DNA from 2 places in the Streptococcus pneumoniae genome. Region 2 is predicted to be linked to the other one. Evidence: predicted binding sites of a transcription regulator. Region 2 holds the regulator's gene; the other holds the start of a gene.
The links. Region 2 encodes NrdR, which represses ribonucleotide reductase genes. Its sites were predicted from a motif close to ACACNATATATNGTGT; they were not measured.
Positions count from the first base shown of each region.

Region 1: a site for NrdR is predicted at 2,633-2,648, ahead of nrdH (glutaredoxin-like protein NrdH). Genes of this name have one in related genera too.

Region 1 covers NZ_LN831051.1:1,569,014-1,575,225, reverse strand. Annotated here, with positions in the region: gene nrdE (class 1b ribonucleoside-diphosphate reductase subunit alpha) at 64-2,223, opposite strand; gene nrdH (glutaredoxin-like protein NrdH) at 2,304-2,522, opposite strand; gene AT689_RS08315 (phosphocarrier protein HPr) at 2,873-3,136, shown strand; gene ptsP (phosphoenolpyruvate--protein phosphotransferase) at 3,142-4,875, shown strand; gene phtA (pneumococcal histidine triad protein PhtA) at 5,130-6,212, shown strand, end outside.
Region 2 covers NZ_LN831051.1:1,036,668-1,042,879, reverse strand. Annotated here, with positions in the region: gene dnaI (primosomal protein DnaI) at 1-611, opposite strand, end outside; gene AT689_RS05605 (DnaD domain protein) at 612-1,781, opposite strand; gene nrdR (transcriptional regulator NrdR) at 1,782-2,255, opposite strand; gene AT689_RS05595 (GntR family transcriptional regulator) at 2,395-2,760, shown strand; gene AT689_RS05590 (ABC transporter ATP-binding protein) at 2,765-3,460, shown strand; gene AT689_RS05585 (membrane protein) at 3,477-4,244, shown strand; gene AT689_RS05580 (ABC transporter permease) at 4,597-5,796, opposite strand; gene AT689_RS05575 (ABC transporter ATP-binding protein) at 5,793-6,212, opposite strand, start outside.

The DNA.
Region 1 (6,212 bases), 530 kb from region 2:
TGACATAGTAGATTTGATTTTATCAGTGCTGCTTAGGGAAAAATAATGTTTCTATGCTAGAAACTAAATCACACAGCTTTCACATTGGTTGGCGCCGACTTCTCCACCGTCATCTGTAAAGGTACGGACGTAGTAGATAGACTTGATTCCCTTGTTAAAGGCATAGTTACGAAGGATGGACAAATCACGTGTCGTTTGTTTATTTTCCCTCTTCCATTCGTAAAGGCCTTTTGGAATGTCACTGCGCATGAAGAGGGTGAGTGAAAGTCCTTGATCCACGTGTTCAGTCGCAGCAGCGTAAACATCGATGACTTTACGCATATCCATATCGTAGGCAGAAGTGTAGTAAGGAATGGTTTCTGTAGACAAGCCAGCAGCAGGGTAGTAGATTTTACCAATTTTCTTCTCTTGGCGTTCTTCGATACGTTGCGTAATCGGGTGGATAGAAGCAGAAACGTCGTTGATATAGCTGATAGAACCATTTGGCGCTACAGCAAGGCGATTTTGGTGGTAAAGACCATCTTCTTGAACCTTGTCGCGAAGTTCAGCCCAATCAGCAACACCAGGGATAAAAACATTTTTGAAGAGTTCTTTAACACGGTCTGATGTTGGAACAAATTCACCAGTTACATACTTGTCAAAGTAACTTCCGTTAGCATAGTCTGATTTTTCAAAGTTGTGGAAGGTAATACCACGTTCACGCGCAATATTGTTTGACTCTACCAAGGTCCAGTAGTTCATAAGCATAAAGTAGATGCTTGTAAATTCAACAGACTCAGGTGAACCATATTCAATGAGTTGTTGGGCAAGGTAGCTGTGCAGTCCCATGGCACCGAGACCAAAGGTGTGGGCTTGGCTATTTCCATGGTCAATCGTTGGTACAGCTACGATATGTGAACTATCTGTAACGAAAGTAAGGGCACGAACCATAGCACGGATAGAACGACCAAAATCAGGTGAAGTCATCATGTTAACCACGTTGGTTGAACCCAGATTACATGAAACATCTGTTCCCATTTGAAGGAATTCTTGAGCATCGTTGATCAAGCTTGGTTCTTGAACTTGAAGAATCTCAGAACACAAGTTACTCATGATAATCTTTCCATCAACAGGATTTGCACGGTTAGCCGTATCGATGTTGACTACATAAGGATAGCCAGACTCTTGTTGCAATTTAGAGATTTCAGTTTCCAAATCCCGCGCCTTGATTTTTGTCTTGCGAATATTTGGATTTGCGACCAATTCATCGTATTTTTCAGTAATGTCGATGTAATTGAATGGCACACCGTATTCTTTTTCTACAGAGTAAGGGCTGAAGAGGTACATTTCTTCATTTTTACGAGCCAATTCGTAGAATTTATCAGGTACTACAACACCAAGTGATAGAGTCTTGACACGTACTTTTTCATCAGCGTTTTCTTTCTTAGTTGAAAGGAAAGCGATGATATCTGGGTGAAAGACGTTGAGGTAGACAACACCAGCACCTTGACGTTGCCCCAATTGGTTGGAGTAAGAGAAGCTGTCTTCAAAAAGCTTCATAACAGGAACGACACCTGAAGCAGCTCCTTCATAGCCTTTGATAGGTGCACCAGCTTCACGAAGGTTGCTGAGGGTAATTCCCACACCACCACCAATACGTGAAAGTTGAAGAGCTGAGTTGATAGAACGTCCGATAGAGTTCATATCATCCGTCACTTGGATTAGGAAACAAGATACCAACTCCCCACGACGAGCACGTCCAGCATTCAAGAAGGAAGGAGTAGCAGGTTGGTAGCGTTGGTGGATGATTTCATTGGCAATATCGATTGCAACAGCTTCATTCCCATCAGCGAAATAAAGGGCGTTGAAGAAGACACGGTCTTCCATATTTTCAAGATAGTATTCACCGTCATTAGTCTTTAAGGCATATTGATTGTAAAATTTATAAGCTGCCATGAATGACTTGAATTGGAAGTTTTGGTCTTTGATAAATTGAGCCAATTCTTCCAAGAACTCTGGACGGTATTTCTTGATAAAGGCTGTTTCGATGTAGTTGTGTTCAATGAGGTAATTGATTTTGTCTTTGATTGAATCAAAAACCATAGTGTTTGGAACTACATTTTCTTTAAAGAAAGCATCCAAGGCTTCCTTATCTTTATGAAGCATGATTTGTCCATTAACAGGACGGTTAATTTCGTTATTAAGACGGAAGTAAGTCACGTCTTCAAGATGTTTTAATCCCATAAAATTTCCCTTATCTAATTACAAAAGAAAGGCTTCTAAGTTAGCCCTAAAAGCAGTTTCTTCTGGATGATGTACTAAGATTATGCTAATTGTTTCAGTTTTCCTGGTTGGAAACCTGAAAAGACTTCAGTTGGTGTTTGGATAACAGGAGCTGCGCTAAAACCGAGCTCTTTAACTTGATCGACGTACTCAGGTTGCTCATCAAGATTGATTTCACGATAAGAGACATTATTACTGTCCAAGAAACGCTTGGTCATTTTACATTGGACACAATTGTTTTTAGAATAAACGGTTACCATTGTGTAACTCCTCTTCAAAATTTAATACTATCTTAGTATATCAGAAAATAAAATTTTGTCAATGATTTGAACTAAATATAGTGGTGTTCTTTTGTTGTTTTTATATATAAACACAATATATAGTGTTTGTATTGTGAAATAGCAATGATTATCCTATAAATTGTTTTTAAAGAAACTATATCCTGTGTTTTGTTATCTAGGATAGAAGATTTTCAGCAAGTTATCTGAAAGGAAATTGAAGGAAAATCCAGAAAATGCTTGAAAAAAATCCTAGAAGATGGTATAATACTAAATTGTAAGGGTTATCACATATAACTCAAAAAAAGAAAGAACAAAAGGAGAGTCAAACTATGGCTTCTAAAGATTTCCACGTAGTGGCAGAAACAGGTATTCACGCACGTCCAGCAACATTGTTGGTACAAACTGCTAGCAAATTTGCTTCAGATATCACTCTTGAGTACAAAGGTAAATCAGTTAACCTTAAATCAATTATGGGTGTTATGAGTCTTGGTGTTGGTCAAGGTGCTGACGTAACTATCTCAGCTGAAGGTGCAGATGCAGATGACGCTATCGCTGCAATCTCAGAAACAATGGAAAAAGAAGGATTGGCATAAGGGAAATGACAGAAATGCTTAAAGGAATCGCAGCATCTGACGGTGTTGCAGTTGCAAAAGCATATCTACTCGTTCAGCCGGATTTGTCATTTGAGACTATTACAGTCGAAGATACAAACGCAGAAGAAGCTCGCCTTGATGCCGCTCTACAGGCATCACAAGACGAGCTTTCTGTTATTCGCGAGAAAGCAGTAGGTACGCTCGGTGAAGAAGCAGCTCAAGTTTTTGATGCTCACTTAATGGTTCTTGCTGACCCAGAAATGATCAGCCAAATCAAGGAAACTATCCGTGCGAAGAAAGTGAATGCAGAAGCAGGTCTGAAAGAAGTTACAGATATGTTTATCACTATCTTTGAAGGCATGGAAGACAACCCATACATGCAAGAACGCGCAGCGGATATCCGCGACGTGACAAAACGTGTATTGGCAAACCTTCTTGGTAAAAAATTGCCAAACCCAGCTTCTATCAATGAAGAAGTGATTGTGATTGCGCATGACTTGACTCCTTCAGATACAGCTCAATTGGACAAAAACTTTGTAAAAGCTTTTGTAACCAACATTGGTGGACGTACAAGCCACTCAGCTATCATGGCACGTACACTTGAAATTGCTGCTGTATTAGGTACAAACAACATCACTGAAATCGTTAAAGACGGTGACATCCTTGCTGTTAACGGGATCACTGGAGAAGTGATTATCAACCCAACAGATGAACAAGCGGCAGAATTTAAAGCAGCTGGTGAAGCCTATGCGAAACAAAAAGCTGAATGGGCACTTTTGAAAGATGCTCAAACAGTGACTGCTGACGGTAAACACTTCGAGTTGGCTGCCAATATTGGTACTCCAAAAGACGTTGAAGGTGTTAACAACAACGGTGCAGAAGCTGTTGGACTTTACCGTACAGAGTTCTTGTACATGGATTCTCAAGACTTCCCAACTGAAGATGAGCAGTATGAAGCATACAAGGCTGTTCTTGAAGGAATGAACGGTAAACCTGTTGTCGTTCGTACAATGGATATCGGTGGAGATAAGGAACTTCCTTACTTCGATATGCCTCACGAAATGAACCCATTCCTTGGATTCCGTGCTCTTCGTATCTCTATCTCTGAGACTGGAGATGCTATGTTCCGCACACAAATCCGTGCTCTTCTTCGTGCGTCTGTTCACGGTCAATTGCGTATCATGTTCCCAATGGTTGCGCTCTTGAAAGAATTCCGTGCAGCGAAAGCAGTCTTTGATGAAGAAAAAGCAAACCTTCTTGCTGAAGGTGTTGCAGTTGCGGATAACATTCAAGTTGGTATCATGATCGAGATTCCTGCAGCGGCTATGCTTGCAGACCAATTTGCTAAAGAAGTTGACTTCTTCTCAATTGGTACAAATGACTTGATCCAATATACAATGGCAGCAGACCGTATGAACGAACAAGTTTCATACCTTTACCAACCATACAACCCATCAATCCTACGCTTGATTAACAATGTGATCAAAGCAGCTCACGCTGAAGGTAAATGGGCTGGTATGTGTGGTGAGATGGCTGGTGACCAACAAGCTGTTCCACTTCTTGTCGGAATGGGCTTGGATGAGTTCTCTATGTCAGCAACATCTGTACTTCGTACACGCAGCTTGATGAAGAAACTCGACACAGCTAAGATGGAAGAGTACGCAAACCGTGCCCTTACAGAATGCTCAACAATGGAAGAAGTTCTTGAACTTCAAAAAGAATACGTTAATTTTGATTAATCGAAAAGTCCCTGCAACTCAGTTACAGGGACTTTTTTTGATATTTTAAAAAGAATTTTCAAGAAAATCTTTCTTATAAAAAGTCCAACCTTGAAAAAGTAGTGGTCAGAACAAAAAATACTTAAATGGTTCATAAAATTCTTGACAAGTTGGAGATTTAGGAGTAAACTATTAACCAGTTAAGTAATAGAGAGGAGTTTCTGCAATTTAGAAATGAATTGCAACTAGAAATATCAAATAGAAAGAGAGTTTCGATGAAAATTAATAAGAAATACCTTGTTGGTTCTGCGGCAGCTTTGATTTTAAGTGTTTGTTCTTACGAGTTGGGACTGTATCAAGCTAGAACGGTTAAGGAAAATAATCGTGTTTCCTATATAGATGGAAAACAAGCGACGCAAAAAACGGAGAATTTGACTCCTGATGAGGTTAGCAAGCGTGAAGGAATCAATGCTGAGCAAATCGTCATCAAGATAACAGACCAAGGCTATGTCACTTCACATGGCGACCACTATCATTATTACAATGGTAAGGTTCCTTATGATGCGATTTTCAGTGAAGAATTACTCATGAAAGATCCAAACTATAAGCTAAAAGATGAGGATATTGTTAATGAGGTCAAGGGTGGATATGTTATCAAGGTAGATGGAAAATACTATGTTTACCTTAAGGATGCTGCCCACGCGGATAACGTCCGTACAAAAGAGGAAATCAATCGACAAAAACAAGAACATAGTCAACATCGTGAAGGTGGGACTCCAAGAAACGATGGTGCTGTTGCCTTGGCACGTTCGCAAGGACGCTATACTACAGATGATGGTTATATCTTTAATGCTTCTGATATCATAGAGGATACTGGTGATGCTTATATCGTTCCTCATGGAGATCATTACCATTACATTCCTAAGAATGAGTTATCAGCTAGCGAGTTGGCTGCTGCAGAAGCCTTCCTATCTGGTCGGGGAAATCTGTCAAATTCAAGAACCTATCGCCGACAAAATAGCGATAACACTTCAAGAACAAACTGGGTACCTTCTGTAAGCAATCCAGGAACTACAAATACTAACACAAGCAACAACAGCAACACTAACAGTCAAGCAAGTCAAAGTAATGACATTGATAGTCTCTTGAAACAGCTCTACAAACTGCCTTTGAGTCAACGCCATGTAGAATCTGATGGCCTTGTTTTCGACCCAGCGCAAATCACAAGTCGAACAGCTAGAGGTGTTGCAGTGCCACACGGAGATCATTACCACTTCATCCCTTACTCTCACATGTCTGAATTGGAAGAACGAATCGCTCGTATTATTCCCCTTCGTTATCGTTCAAACCATTGGGTA
Region 2 (6,212 bases):
GTCTTAACATTGCCATCACTGATAGCATTTTTGACATCAATGACAAAGCTAGGATAGTGGAGGAGAGTTGATGAAACACCACGTTTTTCTGATAAATCATGAGCTAAGGCCGCCACCATGAAACTTTTACCCACACCAAAGTCTCCATATAAGTAAAGACCTTTTCGAATAGCTGGATATTGCTCCACGAAGGCTAGTAGCTTTTCAAAAACTGGTAAGCGCCCCAAATCATCCAAGTCAACTTGAGCCAAACTAGCTTTCTTGAGACTGGCTGGTAGATTGATTAACTTGAGACGGTTCTTAATAGCCGCTTCTTTTTCAGCCGCGATTAGCTCAGGAGTTTCTTCATATGAAACATCTGCATAGCCATGATTCTTAACCAAAATCGGCTTGTAGCCTTTGGCAATATAATCCGTATCCCCACGGAGAAACTTGTCACGCTCGGTGATGTACTGATTAAACTTGGAGATACTGCGATTTAATTCCTCTGGAGTCAAGGATTCTTGCTGGATAAAAGCCGCAACATCAGGGTCCTTCATGATTTTCTGGACCAAATCTTGATAATAAAAACGGCTGGGTTGACGTTTGAGTACGTCTCCGACACTTTCCATCTAATCTCCTCCTTTTTCTAATCGAGCTAATAGTTCTTGCTTCTTACGTTCTAGTTCCAGACGAGTTTCCTCGCTGGTTTCATTCTTATATTCAGGATTACTCCATTTAGGAACATTGGTTTTTACTGGGGCAGTCTGATTCTGTTTTTGTGTTTTTGCTTTCTGTCCTCGCTCACGGATGCGCAAGACTGCCTTTTCTGCCGAATGAATCTTTTGATAGGCATAGTCATTGGCTACCTTCATGGCATATTTCTCATTGATATTTGCCGAATCGACCTTATTAAAGGTCAATAAAAGAATGATATTGATGACTTCGTCCAGCAAGCCCAAGCCAGCCATCTGTTGCAAGAGTTCTCTTTCTGTTTGGGTAATGGTTCCCTTGCGTGTTTGCTTGATTTCTGCCAAGAACTGCAGGGCAGTTTTACTTTTGGCTTCTTTGATAATGGTTGTTTCCTTAAGACTAAAGTCAGAGGAAACTGGTTTTTGAGCAATTTTTTCACGCATGCGTTTGGTTGAAATAACCTGAGAAACAGCTGTTGACTTGGCCAATTGATAGGTTTCAAACCAAGTCCATTTCTTCTCCTCGGCAATAGCAAAGAGGTTTAAGACATCGGACTGCTCATCCGCAAAACGAAGTCCATCTCGAACCATCAGCTGGCGAAAATGTTCCAAGTCAAAATCATTGGCCACTTTCTTCTTGAGACCAAGGTCTTCTTGACTGCCTAGTTCTGCCAATTCTGGAAAGACTTGATTGAGTGAGACAGGTATTTCTTCACCATCAGCACTTTCAACTTTCAAATCCTCCACAGCTACATCGCCAATCTTTTTCTCTAAGAGTCTGCGATAAACAGGATGCTCCAAGAAGTCTTGACTAGATAGAGGAGCATGGAGGGCTAGCTGATAAACATCCCCCTTTTGATAGAGGGTCAAGAGATTAAAAGCAGATAAGATTTTCAATGATTTTATCAGTCTATCCATCCCAAAGTTAAGATGGTTGAGAATGCTTGAAAAAAGATATTCCTTTCTACCATTATCCCAAAAACTGATTGTATAAAGATAAAGGCTCAGTGCCTCCTGACCGATAATCGGGAGGTAGCACTGTACCAGAGATGAGGTATCTTGCGACACCCGATTATTCTTTAGATAAGAAAAACGGTCAATTGGCTTCATTTATCTTTCCTTTTTCTTTTTAGAGGACTGGGTGATTTGTTGGAGCAAGCTCTCTAACTCACTGACATCCTTAAAACTACGATAGACACTAGCAAAACGTACATAGGTAATCTCGTCCAATTCAGCCAACTCCTCCATGACGAGTGAACCAATGTCCTCACTTTGAATTTCATTTTCATTTCGACCACGGAGTTTCTGTTCGATACGATTGACTACCATGTTGATTTCATCACTTGACACAGGACGTTTCTGGGCTGAGCGGATAATCCCATTAAAGATTTTATCTCTGGAGAATTGTTCCCGTGTGCCATCTTTTTTAACAACCACTAAGGTTCTTTCTTCTACTCGTTCGTAGGTTGTAAAACGGTGTTGGCACTCGTCGCACTCTCGTCTTCTACGAATGGTGTTCCCTTCTTCTGCTTGGCGACTATCGATAACACTTGACTTGGTAGCCCCACATTTTGGACAACGCATCCTTTCCCTCCTTATCGTTTTCTTTTCATTATACCATTTTTTAAGCGATTCCCAAAACAATTCTTCTTTTTGCTTGACAAGTTTTTTGTTTTGTTGTATTATTTAATTAAGACAAAAGGATAAGAGAAAGGAGACTAAGATGTCCTGGACATTTGACAACAAAAAACCCATCTATTTACAGATTATGGAGAAAATCAAGCTTCAGATTGTTTCCCATACACTGGAACCCAATCAACAACTTCCAACCGTGAGGGAGCTAGCTAGCGAGGCTGGTGTCAATCCCAATACCATCCAAAGAGCCTTATCAGACCTTGAACGAGAAGGATTTGTCTACAGCAAGCGAACAACTGGACGATTTGTGACTAAGGATAAGGAGCTAATCGCTCAGTCACGCAAACAATTATCAGAAGAAGAATTGGAACACTTCGTTTCCTCCATGACCCATTTTGGCTATGAAAAAGAAGAACTACCAGGCGTAGTCAGTGATTATATTAAAGGAGTTTAAGCCTATGTCATTACTAGCATTTGAAAATGTATCCAAATCATATGGAGCAACACCAGCCCTTGAAAATGTTTCTCTTGACATTCCAGCTGGAAAAATTGTCGGCCTTCTTGGGCCAAACGGCTCAGGAAAAACAACCCTGATTAAACTAATTAATGGCCTCTTACAACCAGATCAAGGACGTGTCCTCATCAACGACATGGACCCAAGCCCAGCAACCAAGGCCGTTGTAGCTTATTTGCCTGATACGACCTATCTCAATGAGCAAATGAAGGTCAAAGAAGCCCTAACCTACTTCAAGACCTTCTATAAAGATTTCAATCTTGAACGCGCTCATCATCTACTTGCAGACCTGGGCATTGATGAAAATAGTCGTCTCAAGAAACTATCAAAAGGAAACAAAGAAAAGGTTCAACTGATTTTGGTTATGAGCCGTGATGCTCGTCTCTATGTTTTGGATGAACCCATTGGTGGGGTGGATCCAGCAGCCCGTGCTTATATCCTCAATACCATTATCAACAACTACTCACCAACTTCTACCGTTTTGATTTCTACCCACTTGATTTCTGATATCGAGCCAATCTTGGATGAAATTGTCTTCCTAAAAGACGGAAAAGTCGTCCGTCAAGGAAATGTAGATGATATTCGCTACGAGTCAGGTGAATCCATTGACCAACTCTTCCGTCAGGAATTTAAGGCCTAAGCAAAGGAGATTATTTATGTTTTGGAATTTAGTTCACTACGAATTTAAAAATGTTAACAAGTGGTATTTAGCCCTCTACGCAGCCGTGCTAGTCCTTTCTGCCCTCATCGGAATACAGACACAAGGCTTTAAAAATCTACCTTACCAAGAAAGTCAGGCTACTATGCTACTTTTTCTAGCTACAGTCTTTGGTGGCTTGATGCTTACACTTGCGATTTCAACCATTTTCTTGATTATTAAACGCTTCAAAGGTAGTGTCTACGACCGACAAGGCTATCTGACTTTGACCTTGCCAGTTTCTGAACACCATATCATCACAGCCAAACTAATCGGTGCCTTTATCTGGTCATTGATTAGCACCGCTGTATTGGCTCTAAGTGCTGTTATTATTCTGGCTTTAACAGCTCCAGAATGGATTCCTCTTTCTTATGTGATTACATTTGTAGAAACACATCTCCCTCAGATCTTTCTTACAGGTATATCCTTCCTACTAAATACCATTTCAGGAATCCTCTGCATCTACCTGGCTATTTCCATTGGACAGCTTTTCAATGAATACCGTACAGCACTCGCTGTTGCAGCCTACATTGGTATCCAAATCGTCATTGGATTTATTGAACTTTTCTTCAATCTTAGTTCCAATTTCTATGTCAATTCACTGGTAGGACTCAATGACCATTTCTATATGGGAGCAGGTATAGCCATTGTTAAAGAACTCATATTCATAGCTATCTTTTATCTCGGAACCTACTACATCTTGAGAAATAAGGTTAATTTGCTTTAAATAATTTTTACCTAGATATGTAACATACTCATAGAACAAAAGAGACCAGGCAAAAAGTCTTTAAAATTAGAAAACGCATAGTATCAAGTGTTAAAAATCCTTGATATTATGCGTTTTTTGTGAGCTGACTTATTTCCTTTCGCTATATCGCAAAATGAAATAAGAACGGAACGATGGGATTTTGGAATTCAAATCAATTTATAAGAATGTTTTAGAAGTAATATTATCCTATTCCAGATTCAGTTCACTATACAATTGAGTTTTCAAGCAACCTGTTTACATAATGTGTACATAATTAGGTTCGTGATTCCACCCTTTTCACCTTTAAAAACCTCGCTTTCGCAAGGCTCTTCTATTTATAAGATAAGGCACGTTTAAAGGTTTTCCAAATCCCTAAATCATCCGTTTGAAGAACGAGACTAGCATACATGCGTCCGATAAATCCTGTTGCTACCACCGCAAAAATCACTGTAATAGCAAGTGAAATCCATGCTTCCGCTCCCTCCGCATAGCCATTAATCGTTCGAAACGGCATAAAGAAGGTCGAAATAAAGGGAATATAAGAACCAATCTTCAAGAGGAGATTGTCACCAGCTGCACCTAGAGCTGTCACTCCAAAAAAACCACCCATAATCAAAATCATCAAAGGCGACAAGGCTTTCCCTGAGTCCTCAGGACGAGAAACCATAGATCCTAGGAAGGCTGCCAAGACTACGTACATGAAAAGACTGATCAAAATAAAGAGCAGGGTATTCAGTGAGATAGCATCTCCCAAGTGAACCAAAATACCAGACTGAGCCAAGAATGGCAAATCTTTAAAGAGCAAAACGGCAGCCAGACCACCTACAACATAGATCCCAATATGCGTTAAAATCACTAGAAACAGAGCCATCATCCGCGCATAGAAATAGTGACTTGCCCTTATGCTAGAAAAAACGACTTCCATAATTTTGGTGCCTTTTTCACTGGCAACTTCCTGAGCTGTTACACCCGCATAGGTAATCAGAATCATATAAAGAAAGAATCCTAAGGCACCTGCTGCAATTGTTTGAATAAACTTTTTATTTTCCTTGGCTTCATCAATCTTTTCTGTGAATTGAATTGTCTGCGCTAAGCGTTTTTCCTGCTCTTGAGACAAGGAAGCAGTTGAACGATTAAGCTGATTTTGCAGTTCATTGAGTGTACCTGTAACCTCAAATTTAATTCCATTTTCAAGCGATGTTTCGCCATGATAAACTGCCTTTAGAACACTATCTTCTTGATCAATGGTCAAATAACCTTTTAATTTTTCTTCTTTAATTGCTTCTTTGGCACTTGCTTCATCTTTATAGTCGAAGTTAACACCATTTACATTCTTCAGTCCTTCTGCTACAGATGGCACTGTTGTCACTACTGCCACTTTATTATTTTTAGCCATAGAAGAACCTTGGAGATGCCCAATTCCTACAGAGATTCCTAAAAAGAGGAACGGCGAAATCACCATAAAGAAGAAACTCCATGACTCGACATGTCGAAGATAGGTTTCCTTGATTACAACCCACATATTTCTCATACTTCCACTCCTGATTCTAGTTTAAAGATTTCATCGATAGTTGGCGCTTGTTGGTCAAATGTTGCGATATATTGACCTTGAGTCAAGATTGGGAAGAGTTCCCTTCCAGCGCTCTCATCCTCCAAAATCAATTTCCAACTGCCTTGTTTGGTCAAGCTCACCTGTTTGACATGAGGAAGATTTTCCAATTCTTCCTTGCTTCGTTCACTTGAAACAAAGAGACGCGTTTTCCCGTATTGATTGCGGACATCCTGAACTGGTCCGTGCAAGACCACACGGCCATCTCGGATCATCAGAATATCGTCACAAAGTTCCTCAACATTGGTCATGACATGGTCAGAAAAGATAATGGTTGCTCCGCGCTCTTTTTCCTGAAAAATGACTTGTTTGAGCAATTCTGTATTAACTGGGTCCAA